Regions from separate parts of the Mesorhizobium sp. M7A.F.Ca.US.011.01.1.1 genome, predicted to be linked through region 2. Evidence: predicted binding sites of a transcription regulator. Region 2 holds the regulator's gene; each other region holds the start of a gene.
The links. The regulator PhoB, encoded in region 2, activates phosphate uptake and scavenging genes when phosphate is short. The targets are predictions, from matches to a motif close to TGTCATNNANCTGTCAT.

Region 1: the regulator PhoB is predicted to act here: its motif matches at 3,387-3,403, upstream of EOA13_RS01550 (RNA degradosome polyphosphate kinase).
Region 3: the regulator PhoB is predicted to act here: its motif matches at 1,639-1,655, upstream of EOA13_RS28580 (YdcH family protein).
Region 4: the regulator PhoB is predicted to act here: its motif matches at 2,398-2,414, upstream of EOA13_RS02080 (LTA synthase family protein).

What each region holds. Positions count from the first base shown of each region.
Region 1 covers NZ_RZRT01000001.1:309,123-313,134, forward strand. The annotation lists gene ppx (exopolyphosphatase) at 1-1,019, opposite strand, end outside; gene EOA13_RS01550 (RNA degradosome polyphosphate kinase) at 1,019-3,220, opposite strand; gene EOA13_RS01555 (zinc-finger domain-containing protein) at 3,467-3,712, shown strand; gene EOA13_RS01560 (FAD-dependent monooxygenase) at 3,732-4,012, shown strand, end outside.
Region 2 covers NZ_RZRT01000021.1:29,988-33,999, reverse strand. The annotation lists gene EOA13_RS19735 (type I secretion system permease/ATPase) at 1-42, opposite strand, end outside; gene EOA13_RS19730 (family 16 glycosylhydrolase) at 87-1,511, opposite strand; gene phoB (phosphate regulon transcriptional regulator PhoB) at 2,046-2,735, opposite strand; gene phoU (phosphate signaling complex protein PhoU) at 2,752-3,459, opposite strand; gene pstB (phosphate ABC transporter ATP-binding protein PstB) at 3,486-4,012, opposite strand, start outside.
Region 3 covers NZ_RZRT01000046.1:31,678-35,689, reverse strand. The annotation lists gene EOA13_RS28595 (transporter substrate-binding domain-containing protein) at 1-343, opposite strand, end outside; gene EOA13_RS28590 (IclR family transcriptional regulator) at 471-1,259, shown strand; gene EOA13_RS28585 (DUF465 domain-containing protein) at 1,283-1,486, opposite strand; gene EOA13_RS28580 (YdcH family protein) at 1,726-1,905, shown strand; gene ispG (flavodoxin-dependent (E)-4-hydroxy-3-methylbut-2-enyl-diphosphate synthase) at 2,240-3,490, shown strand; gene EOA13_RS28570 (lytic transglycosylase domain-containing protein) at 3,496-4,012, shown strand, end outside.
Region 4 covers NZ_RZRT01000001.1:405,031-409,042, forward strand. The annotation lists gene fabG (3-oxoacyl-[acyl-carrier-protein] reductase) at 198-935, opposite strand; gene EOA13_RS02070 (ribbon-helix-helix protein, CopG family) at 966-1,190, opposite strand; gene fabD (ACP S-malonyltransferase) at 1,256-2,197, opposite strand; gene EOA13_RS02080 (LTA synthase family protein) at 2,453-4,012, shown strand, end outside.

The DNA.
Region 1 (4,012 bases), on a different contig from region 2:
GTCCAGTCGACGAGCTCATGCGCATGGGCGACGGAGCGTGAGCGCAGGCGGGCGAGTTCCTCCGAGGCCGAAATCAGCGGATCGGCCTTCTGCTCCGCCTCGTCGAGCAGCGAATAGAGAAAGCCTTCGCGTACACCTAGAGCCGAAACGATGATCTTCGACGGCTGCATCGCCGCCATGATCTCCTGCAGCACGATGGCGCCATAGGGCAGCAGCGAACGGCGGTTCTTGGAAACGCCTTCGATGCCCTTGACCTTCTCGATCTCGGCCTTGGCCACCTGCTTGAGGAAATTCGCCGCGCTTTCGGCCGAGATCTCGTAATGGTGCATGACGCCAAGCGGATAGTTGGTCATCTCCATGTGCAGCCGGGCGAGATTTCGCCAGGTGCCGCCGACGGCGTAGAAGGGCCTGCCCTGCCCGCCTTTCAACAGCTTGGCCTTCGCCAGTTCGTCACGCGTGATCTTGGCCGCCTGAGCCAGCGAGTTCTTCGCCATGTCCTGCAGGCGCAGACCGCCCAGCGGCAGCGTGATGCCGTCACCGATCGCTTCGCCGCTGACGTCGACCAGCTCGAGGCTGCCGCCGCCCAGATCGCCGGCGATGCCATTGGCCGGGTGGAAGCCGGAAATGACGCCGAGCGCGGAATAATAGGCTTCCTGACGGCCGCTGATGACACGAATCTCGGTCTTCAGCACATCCTCGGCGCGGTGGATGAAATCGGGGCCGTTGACCGCCTCGCGGGCCGCGGCAGTGGCCAGCACATACATATGCTCGGCGCCGGCCTGGTCGGAAAGCGCGCGAAAGCGGCGGAACTCCTCCATCGAGCGCGTCACCGCCTCGGGGTCGAGCTTGCCGGTCGAAACGATGCCCCGGCCCAGACCAGCCAGCATCTTTTCGTTGAACAGCATGGTCGGCGAGCGCGCCAGTCCTTCATAGACGACGAGACGGATCGAGTTCGATCCGATGTCGATGATGGACAGCGGTCGGCGGTCCTGCAGCCGGCCCTGGGAATCAGACAGCATCAGCCGGACGCTGCAGCGTTCTTCTTGCGGCGCTTGAACTGCGCAATGCGCTTGGGCGCATGCGACTTCAGCGCGTCACCCCGTCCCGACAGGCTCGGATTGGTCATGAAATATTCCTGCGCGTTGAACGGTTCCTCGCCCTCCTCCAGCACGACGCGCCGGGAGGTTCCATCAGCCAATACGTCGAAACTTTGCTGATTGTCCATGATGTTGCCCAGCATGATCTGGCCAAGGATCTGTTCGTGCACAGTTGGATTGGTGATCGGCACCATGGTTTCGACGCGGCGGTCGAGATTGCGAGGCATCAGATCGGCCGAGGAGATGTAGACGATCGCCTCGTCCGACGGCAGGCCGTGACCGTTGCCGAAACAATAGATGCGGCTGTGCTCGAGAAACCGGCCGACGATCGATTTTACGCGGATGTTTTCCGACAGGCCCGGAACCTGCGGCCGCAGGCAGCAGATGCCGCGCACGACCAGGTCGACCTCGACGCCGGCCCGGCTGGCATCGTAGAGCGCATCGATGATGATCGGATCGACGAGTGCGTTCATCTTCATCCAGATGCGCGCCGGTTTCCCCTGCACCGCGTAGGCAATCTCGTCGGCAATGTGCTTCAGGATGCGGCTTCTCAGCGTGAACGGCGAGATCGCCAACCGCATTTCGTCCGTCGGCTCGGCATAGCCGGTGATGAAATTGAACAGCTGGGCGACATCGCGGGCAATCGTCGGATCGGTGGTGAAGAAGGACAGGTCGGTGTAGATGCGCGCCGTTACCGGATGGTAGTTGCCTGTGCCGAGGTGCACGTAGTTGCGCAGCTTGCCGTCCTCGCGCCGCACCACCAGCGACATTTTCGAATGGGTTTTCAGCTCGAGAAAGCCGAACACGACCTGCACGCCGGCGCGCTCCAGGTCGCGCGCCCAGCGGATGTTGGCTTCTTCGTCGAAGCGCGCCTTGAGCTCGACCAGTGCGGTGACCGACTTGCCGGCCTCGGCCGCGTCGACCAGCGCACGCACGATCGGGCTGTCATTGGAGGTGCGGTAAAGCGTCTGCTTGATCGCCACCACTTCCGGGTCGGCCATCGCCTGGCGCAGGAACTGCACCACGACGTCAAACGATTCGTAGGGGTGATGGACGACGATGTCCTTCTCGCGGATGGCCGCGAAACAATCGCCGCCATGCTCGCGGATGCGCTCGGGAAAACGCGGATTGTAGGGCGTGAATTTCAGGTCGTCGCGGGGAACGGCGACGATCTCGGAAATCTGGCTGAGCGCCAATGGACCGGTCAAGACGCTGATGCGGCTGGACGACACGCCAAGCTCGCCGGCGACGAAGTCGCGCAATTCGCCAGGCATCAGCCTGTCGAATTCGATGCGGATCACCGAACCGCGCCGCCGCCGCTTCAGCGCCGTTTCGAACAGCCGCACGAGGTCCTCGGACTCCTCCTCGACCTCGATATCGCTGTCGCGGATGATGCGGAACGTGCCGGAGCCCTTGACTTCGTAGCCGGGAAAGAGCTTGCCGATGTAGAGGCCGACCGCCTCTTCCAGCGGGATGAAGCGGACATGATGCTTGCGGTCCGGCAGACGGATGAAGCGCTTCAGCGCCACCGGCAGGCGCAGCAGCGCGCTCATCTCCTCGCCGTTCTTGCGATGGCGCAATTGCAGCGCCATCGAGAAGCCGAGATTGGGAATGAACGGGAACGGGTGCGCCGGATCGATCGACAGCGGGGTCAGTACCGGGAAAACCTGCTCCTGAAAATGGTCTTCCAGCCAGATTTTCTCGTCCTTGGTCAGCGCATCGCGGGTGATGCTCTCGATGCCTTCCTTGTTGAGCAGCACGGTAAGCGCCGAAAGGCTCTTCTGCTGATCTTCCTGCAGCCGCTCGACCTCGCGCAGCAGCTGTTCGAGCTGCTGTTCGGGGGTGCGTCCGTCGGGGCTCTTCAGCGTGATGCCCTCGCGCACCTGGCCGGCGAGGCCGGCGACGCGCACCATGAAGAACTCGTCGAGATTGGCGGCCGAGATCGACAGGAAGCGGACGCGCTCCAGCAGCGGATGATTGAGGTTCAGCGATTCCTCGAGAACGCGCCGGTTGAACTGCAGCCAGGAAAACTCGCGGTTGACAAACCGGTCCGGATTGCCGCCCTCCGGGCGAGTTACCTCGACATCCACGAATTCGTTCTGCACCGGCTTCAGTTCGTTCATGATTCCCGCTCTTCCACACCGTCAGCCAGCTAAAGCGCCGCGCGTCATTCAGGACGCGCAAAGGACGCTCTACCACTCCAAGGCGACGCATGGTCCTTGCCGAAAACCGGTGTCGGTCTTCGGGGCCATGCGTTAACCGGCTTAACTTATCCTCTGACAGGCTTTTGCGACAGTTTGATTTCATCGAACTTGCAAAGAGGCCTGATATGATCCAGATGCAGACGAGACTGCGTTAAGGAGACGACGATGGCAGGCGGTTCCATTCCCCATTTTCAGAACGATGCGGGCTATCAGGCAATCGACATCGGCGTGAAGGAATTCATGTGCACGGGCGCCAATCCGCCTTTCGACCACCCGCATGTGTTTCTGGACATGGGCGACGACAACGAAAAAGTCTGTCCCTATTGCTCGACGCTCTACCGCTATTCGCCGAAGCTGAAGGCAACCGAAACGCTGCCGGCCGGCTGCATCTACATCGATCAGGCCGCCTGAGTCTTTCGCGACCAGCCCGATGACCGACACGCGATCCCGGCAAGTTGTCATCGCCGGGGCGGGCGTTGCCGGGCTGACCGCAGCGCTGGCTTTCGCCGAACGCGGCTACCCTGTTCGGGTGTTCGAACAGGCGCAGCGCCTGGAAGCTGCCGGCGCCGGCATCCAGCTCTCTCCCAACGCGACCCGCATCCTTCGCCAGCTTGGCGTACTCGACCGGCTGCTGCCGGCGGCGGTGCGGCCGGAAGCCGTGGTGTTGAAGCAGGCCGCGACCTTGCGCGAACTGGCGCGCGTGCCGCTGGG
Region 2 (4,012 bases):
GGCGCGCCTCAAGACTGCCCGCAGATCAGACCGTGCAATCATTCCCGCGCTCCTAACGGCTCATGGCCCCAAAATCAGGGCGTCGCTTAGACCGAATGGTCGCCGGCGATGTCCAAGGGGTGGTGCTGCAGGTCGTCCAGCGTATAGGCGCGGATGTAGTCGATCTTCATCTCCGCTGGCGTAGCCAGATGGTCAGGAGGCTGGCCGGCAATGCCGCCCACCGCGAGATTGGCCAGCATATACATGGGATCGTGCATGTCGGCCGGCGTCGCTGCTTGAGCGACCTTTACACCATCATAGGTCCAGACAAGCTCATCCTTCGTCCAGAGCAGGCCATAGGTGTGGAAACCGTCGGTATCCGCAACGTTCACCGTTGACGAAACCTTCGTGTGCGCGCCCGTCTCATTGGAATGCGCCGTCATGTAGAGCGTGTTCGGGTCCTGGCCACGCGTTTCGACAACGTCCAGCTCCGGCGGCCACGAGCCGTCCTCCGGAAGCAGCCAGAACGCCGGCCAGGCTCCGGCTGTTTCAGGGAGATCCGCCCGCATTTCGAAATAGCCGTAGGTTTGCGAGAAGGTGTCGTGGGTCGTCAGGATCCCCGAGGTGTATTCGTAGTTGTTGATCAGAGGCTTGATGTCCTCCGGCGCCTGCGCGGCGGTGATGGTGAGGACGCCGTTCTCAACGCTGAACGGATGGACCGAACTCGTCGGGCCATAATTGGCGTCGATATACCACTGCAACTCACCATTGCTGCTCAACGTGCTACCGTTCGGCGCTCCCCACCAGAAATTGGAATTCCAGGTGCCGTCCTGCCCGTCCCGAAGGCTCAGTGTGTTGAAATCGTCGGAGAAGGACAGCGTCATTCCGGACTTGTCGATCGGAAGTTCGAACTGGGTGGGCTGCAGCTTGTCGATGGTCGTATTCTTGAACACCAGGATCTCGTCGGACCCGAGGTTCAACATCACGTTCGATTCCACCTGGACCATCTGTGAACGGACGGCATCGAACGAAGTGAAGTCGTAGCCGTTAAGGCGGACCGCATCGGTCGCACCGAAATCGAAGATAAGATCACTTCCATTACCTTTGGAGATGGCGAAAGTATCGGCGCCATCACCGCCGATCAGGACATCATTTCCCTTGCCGCCATCCAGCGTCTGGTGACCCGACCCGCCCTTGATGATGTTGTCCAACGCATTGCCGAACGCAAATCGGTTGGCGCCGGTAACGACGAGGTTCTCGAAATTGTCGGGGAGCTTGTAGCTCATCCATGTGTCGATCGTGTCGATCCCTGCCCCGGGATCCTCGACCACCTTATTGTTGGTGGAATAGAGATGATAGTAGTCGTCGCCGGCGCCGCCGTAGATCGTGACAGTGACGCCGGTGTCTCCCCAGAAGGAGTCGTTGCCGGAGGTGCCATGCAGTTCCGGTCCAGACCCGGTGGCCGAGAACCAATGAGTGGAAGCGCCGGTGTAGGCAAGAGGGATGCCCTTGGCGTTTAAGACCGTGCTCATCAGAAATCCTTCCTAATGGTATCCGACCTGGTCAAAGGTCCGGCGACCGCTTACAAAGCAACGCTGCAAAGAACGAGATCGTTCCACGGAATCGTCATTAGATCCGAGATCGCATTGAACAATCGACAGACGAGAAATGAATAAAGAGGAGAGGACTCGCAACAATTTGAAGTAATTTATTAAAATTGTATATTTGTGCAAAATACGCGTCATTTGAAGAACGTATATCTAAATTAACTCAAGTCATTCTTGCGTGGCTTTCTGGTCGAAGTCTGCGGGAAAGATGACGACGTATCAAGTAATTCGCCGTGCTTCCTGGCCAGCCGGGGCCCAATAGAGAGTTTGGGAGATCGAGGAACGCGAGAAGCTGCCTGTCGCTTTGGCCCAAACGCAGTCATTCGAAACCTGATGAGGATGATCGCTCCTGGCGTCCCGTGCTCGCTCCCCATCAATGAGACGAGTGCAACATTCCACCGGCTGTTGGCGACCGCGTGCTAATCGAGTTTTCCCGATCTATCGGGACGGAACAGCCACCTAGTCTTCCCTGATCGCGTAGCCCGCCCCACGGATCGTGCGGATGACATCAGGCATGCGGCCATTGTTGACCGCCTTGCGCAGCCGCCCGACATGCACGTCGACCGTGCGCTCGTCGATGTAGATTGTCTCGCCCCAGACATTGTCGAGCAGCTGGCTGCGCGAGAACACGCGGCCTGGATGGCGCATCATGAATTCGAGCAGGCGGAACTCGGTCGGCCCGAGCCGGATCTCGCTCTTCTTGCGATAGACCCGGTGCGACTCGCGATCGAGCACGATGTCGCCGACCTTTAGCACGCTGGACAGCACTTCCGGCTTGGCCCGGCGCAGCAGCGCCTTGACCCTGGCCATGAACTCCGGCGTCGAGAAAGGCTTGACCAGATAGTCGTCGGCACCGGTCGACAGGCCGCGCACGCGGTCGCTTTCCTCGCCTCGCGCGGTCAGCATGATGATCGGCAGCCGCTCGGTCTCGGGACGCATTCGCAGGCGCCGGCAGAGTTCGATACCCGAAACCGCAGGCACCATCCAGTCGAGCACCAGAAGGTCGGGAACGTTCTCCTGCAGCCGGATTTCGGCCTCGTCGCCGCGCGTCACCACCTCGACCTGGTAACCTTCGGATTCGAGATTGTAGCGGAGCAGCACGCCTAGCGGCTCCTCATCCTCCACCACCATGATGCGTGGTGCGATCATCGGCTGGTCACCCCTGTTATGCCGCTGGCGCGGACATTGCCGTCTCGTCCTGCTTCGGACGATTGGCTGGCAACTGCGTGCCGGTCAAAACATAATAGGCATTTTCGGCGATGTTGGTCACGTGATCGCCGATCCGCTCGAGGTTCTTGGCGCAGAACAACAAGTGCGTGCACGCCGTGATGTTGCGGGGATCTTCCATCATGTAGGTCAGCAGCTCGCGGAACACCGAGGTGTATTTGACGTCGATGCGTTCGTCATTGTTTCTGAGCGTGGCAAGCGCTGCCGCGTCAGCGGCGGCATACTCGTCGACGACCCCCTGCACCTGGATCAGCACCAGTTGTGCCATCGCGTCGATCGAATGCGAAAGGTCGTGCGGCGTGACACTCAGCCCGACAGTGCCGACGCGCTTGGCGATGTTCTTGGCAAGGTCGCCGATGCGCTCAAGGTCGCCGGCCATGCGGATCGAACCGACCACCGCACGCAGATCGTTGGCCATTGGCTGGCGCTTGGCGATCAGCGTGATGGCGCGATCGTCCAGCTCGCGCTGGCGTGCATCCATGATGGCATCATCGGAAACCACGCGCTGCGCCAGCGCATTGTCCGAATTGAGCAAAGCCTTGGTCGAGCCACTGACCATCGAACGGGCGAGATCGCCCATGTCGCGGATCAGCTGACTGATCTGCTCCAGATCCTCATCGAAAGATGCGACGGTATGTTCACCCATGATCTTCGTCCCTCGTATGCCTGAGCTCAGCCGAACCGGCCGGTGATGTAGTCCTGGGTGCGTTTGTCGTCGGGGGTGGTGAACATCTTGTCGGTGGCGCCCTCCTCGACCAGATAGCCTAGATGGAACATCGCGGTGCGCTGCGACACGCGCGCTGCCTGCTGCATCGAATGGGTGACGATGACGATGGTATAGTTCTGACGCAGTTCGTCGATCAGTTCCTCGACGCGAGCGGTGGCGATCGGGTCGAGCGCCGAACACGGTTCGTCCATCAGGATCACCTCGGGTGACACGGCGATGGCGCGTGCAATGCACAGACGCTGCTGCTGGCCACCGGAAAGACCCGTGCCAGGTTCCTGCAAACGGTCCTTGACCTCGTTCCAGATTGCCGCCTTCTTTAGGCTCGACTCGACGATCTGATCCATGTCGGCTTTGCGCTTGGCCAATCCGTGGATACGCGGACCATAGGCGACGTTCTCGTAGATCGATTTGGGGAACGGATTGGGTTTCTGGAACACCATGCCGACGCGCGCCCTGAGTTCGACGACATCGA
Region 3 (4,012 bases), on a different contig from region 2:
CCTTGTTGGTGGTGACGTTGGGGATGCGCTGTGCCGGATCCTGCATCACGAACTCGACCTTGGTCGGATCGTCGAAAAGGCCCTTGGCAAGAATGCGCCCCATGGTGATGTCCATGCCGACGAGTTCGCCGGCATCGTTCTCGAAGTGCCACGGCGCGTTGGTGCTGCCGGTGCCGACGATCAGCTTGCCGCGATCGAGCACGGTGCGCAGCAGGCTGTCGGGTGCTGCCTGGGCAGCGGCCTTCTGGGCATCGACGGCTACCGCCGCCCCCACGACGCCGGCCGTCGCCAGTCCCGCCATTCCCAATTTCAGAAAATCACGTCTTCCGGATGTGTCGTTCACGGCGACCTCCTTTCGTTTGTGTTCCCCTTGCACAGGCAATACACGCGTCAGTGACGCCGAAGCGATTGTCTCTTACAAGAGACGCGTGTATCCTGTACAGGACAGATACTAACACCGGGAATCAACAATGCAAGATGGCAATGCCTCGGCACTTTCAGCCGGCGAGAAGATTTCGGGCTCCCGTGAAAAGGGGCTCAACCGGGTGCTCGAGATTCTGGAGTTTCTTCACACGACCCAGCGCGCGATCGGCATTGGCGACCTAGCCAAGGGCGTGAACGCGCCCCGCTCGACGACCTATACGCTGGTGCGGTCGCTGGTCGATGCGGGACTGCTGGAAATGGAAGGCGACGGCAATCGCGTCTATTTCGGCAAGAAGCTCTATCTCTACGGAATGGACTATGTGCGGGGCAACGACCTGTTGAGGCGGGGGCGCCAGGAGGTCGACAATCTGTCGCGCGAGACCGGCGAGACTTCTGAACTGTGCATGCTGCAGAGCGGCCGCTATACGATCGTCCATGCGAGTCCCGGCACCAGACCGTTCCGCATCAGTTCCGCCACCGGCTTGCAGATACCGCTGCCCTGGACAGCCTCGGGGCGGCTGCTTCTGGCGGGGCTGGAGAAGGCTGAGATCGAAGACATGGTGTCAAACGACGACCTCGTGCTGCCCGACGGGCGCAAACTGCGGCTTGACGATTTCGTCGCCGACATCGCAAAAGCGCAGGTCACCGGCTATTGCGTCACTTCGGGCCTTGTCGATGCCTATACGAAGTGCCTTGCCGCACCGGTGTTTTCAGCGCCGGGCAAGGTCGAGGCGACGATGTGCCTGGTGGTCCCCATCGATACGTCCGAGGAGCGGACCGGCGAACTCATCGGCCTGCTGCGTGATCGTGCCGCAAAGCTTTCGATCGCCGGGTAGCGCGCGGGCGAGCGAATGCCAACTCACGCAATGATGTCGGGAATGATCTTGTCTTCCAGTGCCATCAGCCGGTCCTTGAGGAACAGCTTCTTCTTCTTCATGCGCTGGATCTGCAGCGGATCGCAGGCCATGGCGATCATCGCGTTGATGGCGGCATCGAAATCGGCGTGTTCCTGCTTCAGGCGGGAAAATTCAAGGCGAATATCGGCCTGTTCCTGATCGGACATTCTCTACCGTCTGCACGTCTGCGGCGCCCAAAGCTGGGCCTGATTGGGCGGGGCCGGGTGTTTTGTCACCGGCGTGCAGCCCATATCACATTTCAAAGTGTCGTGGAATGCTACCACGGATCATTCGACATCGCCCGCGGAAGGTGACACACTGTCACCGTGCCGTCACAGAAGCGAACCTGCGGTGGACGCGCCGTGACGGTTGCAATCGAGGAAAACCATGAAAGGGAGAACCAATCATGTCTCTTGCATCCCATCTTGATGAGTTGCAGCGGAAACACGGCGACATCGAGCGTGAAATCGATGACGCGATGAATCATCCATCGGTCGACGACCTCGAAATCGTGAATCTCAAGCGACGCAAGCTGGCACTCAAGGACGAGATTGAAAAACTAAGAGGCAAACCGACCACGCATTGATACCCTCCTGACATAGCTGCCCAATATCCGCGGCCTCTTTTCCCGGCGGCACCACGCCGCCGGTGTGGAGGGTTTTGATTTCCAGCACGGGTCTGTCAGCCGAAGCTGGACTTGCACCGGCTCAATTTCCGCTTCGGCCGTCGCCCGTTTCGCCAGATCATCGATTGTTTCCTGGCCTCTGGCGGCGGACCGATTCCGGCCAGTGGCGACCTGTCGCCATTGACAAGCCATCTTTGCTCCTCCACCTCATGCCCGGACCTCAGCGCATCGGCCCGGGGCGTCGTTGTGCGTCCATGCAGGACACAAGATGCTCCAGAGACAAAAGGCTGCCGGCATGACCGGATATTTTTCCTCTCCTTTCCCCCGCCGCACGTCGGTCGGCGTCGATGTCGGCGGCGTGGTCGTCGGCGGCGGTGCGCCCGTTGTCGTCCAGTCGATGACCAACACCGATACGGCCGATATCGACCAGACGGTTGCGCAGGTCGCAGCCCTGCATCGGGCCGGGTCGGAGATCGTGCGCATCACCGTCGATCGCGACGAGAGCGCCGCCGCCGTGCCGCGCATTCATGAGCGGCTTCAGCGGCTTGGTATCAACGTGCCGCTGGTTGGCGATTTCCACTATATCGGCCACAAGCTTTTGGCCGATCATCCGGCCTGCGCCGAGGCGCTGGCCAAATACCGCATCAATCCGGGCAATGTCGGCTTCAAGGACAAGAAGGACCGCCAGTTCGCCGATATCGTCGGGATGGCGATCAAGCATGACAAGCCGGTGCGCATCGGTGTCAACTGGGGCTCGCTCGACCAGGAGCTTTTGACCCGGCTGATGGACGACAACCAGGACAAGGGTTTCCCGCTGACGGCGCAGGAGGTGATGCGCGAGGCGATCGTGCAGTCGGCGATCCTGTCGGCCGAGATGGCGGAAGAGATCGGCCTTGGCCGCGAGAAAATCATCCTGTCGGCCAAGGTCAGCGGCGTGCAGGACCTGATCGCCGTCTATACCGAGCTCGCCACGCGCTCCAACCACGCGCTGCATCTCGGCCTGACCGAAGCTGGCATGGGCTCGAAGGGCATCGTCGCTTCGTCGGCCGCCATGGGCATCCTGCTCCAGCAAGGCATCGGCGACACGATCCGCATCTCGCTGACACCGGAGCCGAACGGCGACCGCACGCGCGAGGTGCAGGTGTCGCAGGAATTGCTGCAGACCATGGGGTTCAGGCAGTTCGTGCCGATTGTTGCCGCTTGTCCCGGCTGCGGCCGCACCACCTCCACCGTGTTTCAGGAGCTCGCCCAGAACATCCAGGCCGATCTCAGGAAGAACATGCCCGTGTGGCGCGACAAATACCCCGGCGTCGAGAACCTCAAGGTCGCGGTGATGGGTTGCATCGTCAACGGCCCTGGCGAGTCCAAGCATGCCGATATCGGCATTTCGCTGCCCGGCACGGGCGAAATGCCGACGGCGCCTGTCTTCGTCGACGGCAAAAAGGCGGCGACGCTGCGCGGGCCGTCGATCGCCGCGGATTTCGAGAAAATGGTCGCCGACTATATCGAGCAACGGTTCGGTCGCGGCAAGGCCGCGGCCGAGTAGAACCGATGCAGCGTTTCCTTTGGGCAGCGCTGATCCTGCTGTACGGGCTGACCTGGTCGACCCTTCTGCAGGCCGATCCGCCGCAATCCGCCAAGCAGCGGCTGATCGACAAAGTCTGCAATCTGATCCAGGCGCATGCCGACCAGAACGGCCTGTCCAGGGATTTCTTCGCCCGGCTGATCTGGAAGGAAAGCCGTTTCGATCCCAACGCCGTCAGTCCGGTCGGTGCCGAAGGCATTGCCCAGTTCATGCCGGGCACCGCCAAGATGCGCGGGCTTGCCAATTCCTTCGACATCAACCAGGCGATTCCGGCTTCGGCTAGATATCTCGCCGAAATGAAAACCGGCTACGGCAATCTCGGCCTGGCCGCCGCCGCCTACAATGCCGGCGAGAGCCGGGTGTCGCGCTGGCTCAGCTCCGGGGGATTCCTGCCGATGGAGACCGAAAGCTATGTCTTAGACATCATGGGCGAACCAGCCGACAAGTTCACGGACCGGGCCTATGCCGGAAAAGTCGAGCCGC
Region 4 (4,012 bases), on a different contig from region 2:
TCTTTTGTTTGTCTGTCTTCGTTAGCGGGCAGAATGCCGCTAATCAAGCTGAAAGATGGTCCTGCCGGAAACGCAACGACTACGGACCGGTTTTTGCCCGAACCGCCGGGTTGCGGGCCGCATTACACGAAAAATAGCTGAGGTCCAAGCCGAAATGGTCTCTTTTCACAACCCGCCGGCGTTGCTGCCGAACCTCGTCAAATCATAGCCATGCCGCCATTTACGTGGATGGTCTGGCCCGTGACGTAGGCGGCTTCGTTGGAGGCGAGATATGCGACGGCGGACGCGACTTCAACGCTGGTGCCCATGCGCCGCGTCGGGATCGCCGTCATGATCGCCTCTTTCTGCTTGTCGTTGAGCTTGTCGGTCATCGCCGATTCGATGAAGCCCGGGGCGACGCAGTTGACGGTGATGTTGCGGGTGGCGATCTCCTGTGCCAGCGATTTGGAAAAGCCGATCATGCCGGCCTTTGAGGCGCAGTAATTGGTCTGGCCGGGATTGCCGGTGACGCCGACCACCGAGGTGATGTTGATGATGCGGCCATGGCGGCGGCGCATCATCGGGTGGGTGAGTTCGCGGGTCAGCCTGAACACGGCGGTCAGGTTGACCTCGAGCACGCTGTCCCAGTCGGCATCCGACATGCGCACGAACAGGCCGTCCTTGGTGATGCCGGCGTTGTTGACCAGGATGTCGACGCCTTCGAGATCGGCTTCGGCTTTCTGGCCGAGCGCCTTGACCTCGTCACGGTTCGAGAGATTGGCCGGGAACAGCTTGACCCGGTCGCCAAGCTCGCTGGCCAGCGCTTCCAGTTTCTCGACCCGGGTGCCATGCAGGCCGACGATCGCGCCCTGCGCATACAGCATCCTGGCGATCGCCTCGCCGATGCCCCCGGATGCGCCGGTCACGAGCGCCTTGCGGCCAGTCAATTCGAACATGTCTTTTCCTTCTCTCAAACCGGATAACGGTTATCTGTAGACATCACTGCCCCAGAAGTCGTCGCCTTTGATAATACCTTCCTCGCCGCTCCTGATCCGTGCCAGCACCTCGGCGGCAAGGTAGTAGCCTTCTACGTCCTCAAGGCCGCGCTCAATGAACTTACGCATATGATAGGCTCTGCTGCGCCCAGTCTTGGACGCGAGAGCATCCAGGCGCAGCCTGATCTCAGGAGAAAGACGGATCGATGTGGACATGCCGCACCTTAGTTGCGATGCACGTATTCATGTGGCCGCGCATCAGCGAATTCAAGTCAAGCCGTTCAACCAAGCGCCGCCAACGCCGCCTCGACCTCAGCCGCGGAGCCGACCGACGCGGTGGCAATGTCGCGGTTGATGCGCCGCGCCAATCCTGAAAGCACCTTGCCGGCGCCGATTTCGTAAAGCGTGGTGATACCGTTCGCGCCGAACCACTCCACCGTCTCGCGCCAACGCACGCGGCCGGTTATCTGTTCGACCAGGCGGCGGGCGATCTCGTCCGGATCGCTGGTCGGGCTAACCGTGACATTGGATAGGACGGGAACCACCGGCGAATTCTTTGTCACGCCGGCCAGGGCTTCCCGCATGACGTCGGCTGCGGGCGCCATCAGCGCGGAGTGGAAAGGCGCGGAGACCTGCAGCATCAGCGCTCGCTTGGCGCCCTTTTCCGTGCACAGTTTCGCCGCCAGTTCGACCGCAGCCTTGGTTCCGGAAATAACCAGCTGACCGCCGCCATTGTCGTTGGCGATCTGACAGACCGACCCTTTGGATGCCTCGGTGCAGGCTGCTTCGACATCGGCCTGTTCCAATCCGATGATCGCCGCCATGGCGCCCTCGCCGGCCGGCACCGCCGCCTGCATGGCATTGCCGCGTATGCGCAGCAACCGGGCGGCATCGGCAACCGAAACGAAGCCAGCAGCGGCCAACGCCGAATATTCGCCCAGCGAATGACCGGCGACATAGGCGACCTTGCCTTTCAGCGAGAAGCCGCGCGATTCCAGCGCCCGGATCGCGGCCAGCGACACCGCCATCAGCGCCGGCTGCGCGTTGGCGGTCAGCATCAACGTCTCTTCCGGCCCTTCCCAGATCAGCTTCGACAGGTTTTCGCCGAGCGCGTCGTCGACTTCCTGGAAGATTCTGCGCGCCTCGGGAAAGGCGTCGGCGAGATCCTTGCCCATGCCGACTGCCTGGCTGCCTTGTCCAGGAAAGGTGAATGCAACGGCCATGCGAGGACTCCCAAGGGCTGGTTTTGCTTGCCTGTGACGCAAGGCAGGCCGCCAAGTCAAGCCCGGTTCGGCCCTGCCCGGCGGCGGCTCCGTCCGCCGAGTGCCTGTTCCGAAAGGCTTTTTGGCGATCACTCCTGATGAAAACCGCTCACGATTCGTTTGCTGGCTCTTCTTATTTCCGTTACAGGCGCTAGCTTTGCGTGACAATTCCATGACAATCGAGTGACGTGCTTGTCGCTGGGTGGGGAAGTTAAAGTGGCAAAGAGTTACAAACGCGCCGGCAAGCCCGCGCCACAGTTCCTGGAAGACGACCCCTCCACCGGCTATCTGCCGGGCAGGAGATGGCCGGTCGTGCGCTATGGGCTTGTCAGCCTGGCGATCGCGGCCGTCCTGGTGTTTGCGATCGAACTGATCGTGCGCGGCGATTTTGCTGGCACCGTCTCCTTCTTCCTGCAGCCGCTGAAGCCCGGCTGGACCACCATCGTCGTGTTTGCGCTGATCCTGATCGGCCTCGATGCGGTGCTCGGCCGCAGCCATCAGAGCCTGATGATCGTCGCGCCGCTGACGCTATCCCTTGCCTTCGTCGGCCACCAGAAGTCGCACTATCTCGGCGATCCGCTCTATCCGACCGATTTTCTCTATGCCCGCCAGATTTTCGCGCTGCTGCCGCTTTTGGTGCGCGACCGGCCGATGACCGCGCTCGCCATGGTCGTCGGCATCGTCGCCGGCCTGTCACTGCTCGTCTATGGCTGGCGGGTGTGGCGCCGCAAGGTTCCCGCACTCAGCCGCAAGGGCCGTCTTGCGCGGCTGACGCTGGCAGTGCCGTTGCTCGCCTTCTTCGTTTCGATCATGGACTACGCCACCTTCTCCTGGACCAGGGACCGGCTGCAGATCATCCCGATCATGTGGGACCAGAAGGAAAACTATGCCTCCAACGGCTTTGCGCTGGCTTTTGCGCTCAATGTGCCGATGGCGCATGTCTCGGCGCCGCCGGGCTATTCCGACAAGGCGATCGCAGCGATAGCCAGGCCCGGTGTGACCGCCTCGGTGCCGGCCGAGAAGCCGGACATCATCATCGTCATGAGCGAATCCTTCTGGGATCCGACCAAGTTGCCTGGCGTCACCATCACGCCCGACCCGATCCCCAACGTGCGGGCGCTGCGCTCGGGATCGATGTTTTCGCCCGAATTCGGCGGCATGACCGCCAACATCGAGTTCGAGGCGCTGACCGGCTTTTCCAACGCGTTCCTGCCGGCAGGCAGCATCCCCTATCAGCAATATGTGCGCACGCCGACGCCTTCGCTGGCAACCTTCCTCAAGAGCCAGGGTTACCGGGCGCGCGCCATCCATCCCGGCACCAACTGGTTCTGGAACCGTGGCGCGGTCTACGCCGATTTCGGCTTCAACGATTTCAAGTCGGAAGAGACGCTGCCGCCAATGCAAAAACGCGGGCCACTGGCATCGGATGCCGCGATGACCGACGAGATCATCAGCGAGGCTGACGCCAGCGATGAGCCGGTGTTCTTCTTTGCGGTCAGCCTGCAGAACCACGGTCCCTACGAGCCGAACCGCTATTACAATCCGACGCACACGGTGCAGGCGCCAATCAGCCAGTGGGCGCGCGAATCGCTGCTCAGTTACGCCGAGGGCTCAGCCGATGCCGATCGCGGTCTCGAACGCCTCGTCGAATGGGCCAAGACACGCTCCCGCCCCACCGTGATCGCCTTCTTCGGCGACCATCTGCCGCCGCTGGGGCCGGTCTATGTCGAAACCGGCTTCCTGAAGGACAATGTCGCGCCGCGCAAGGAAGCGTCG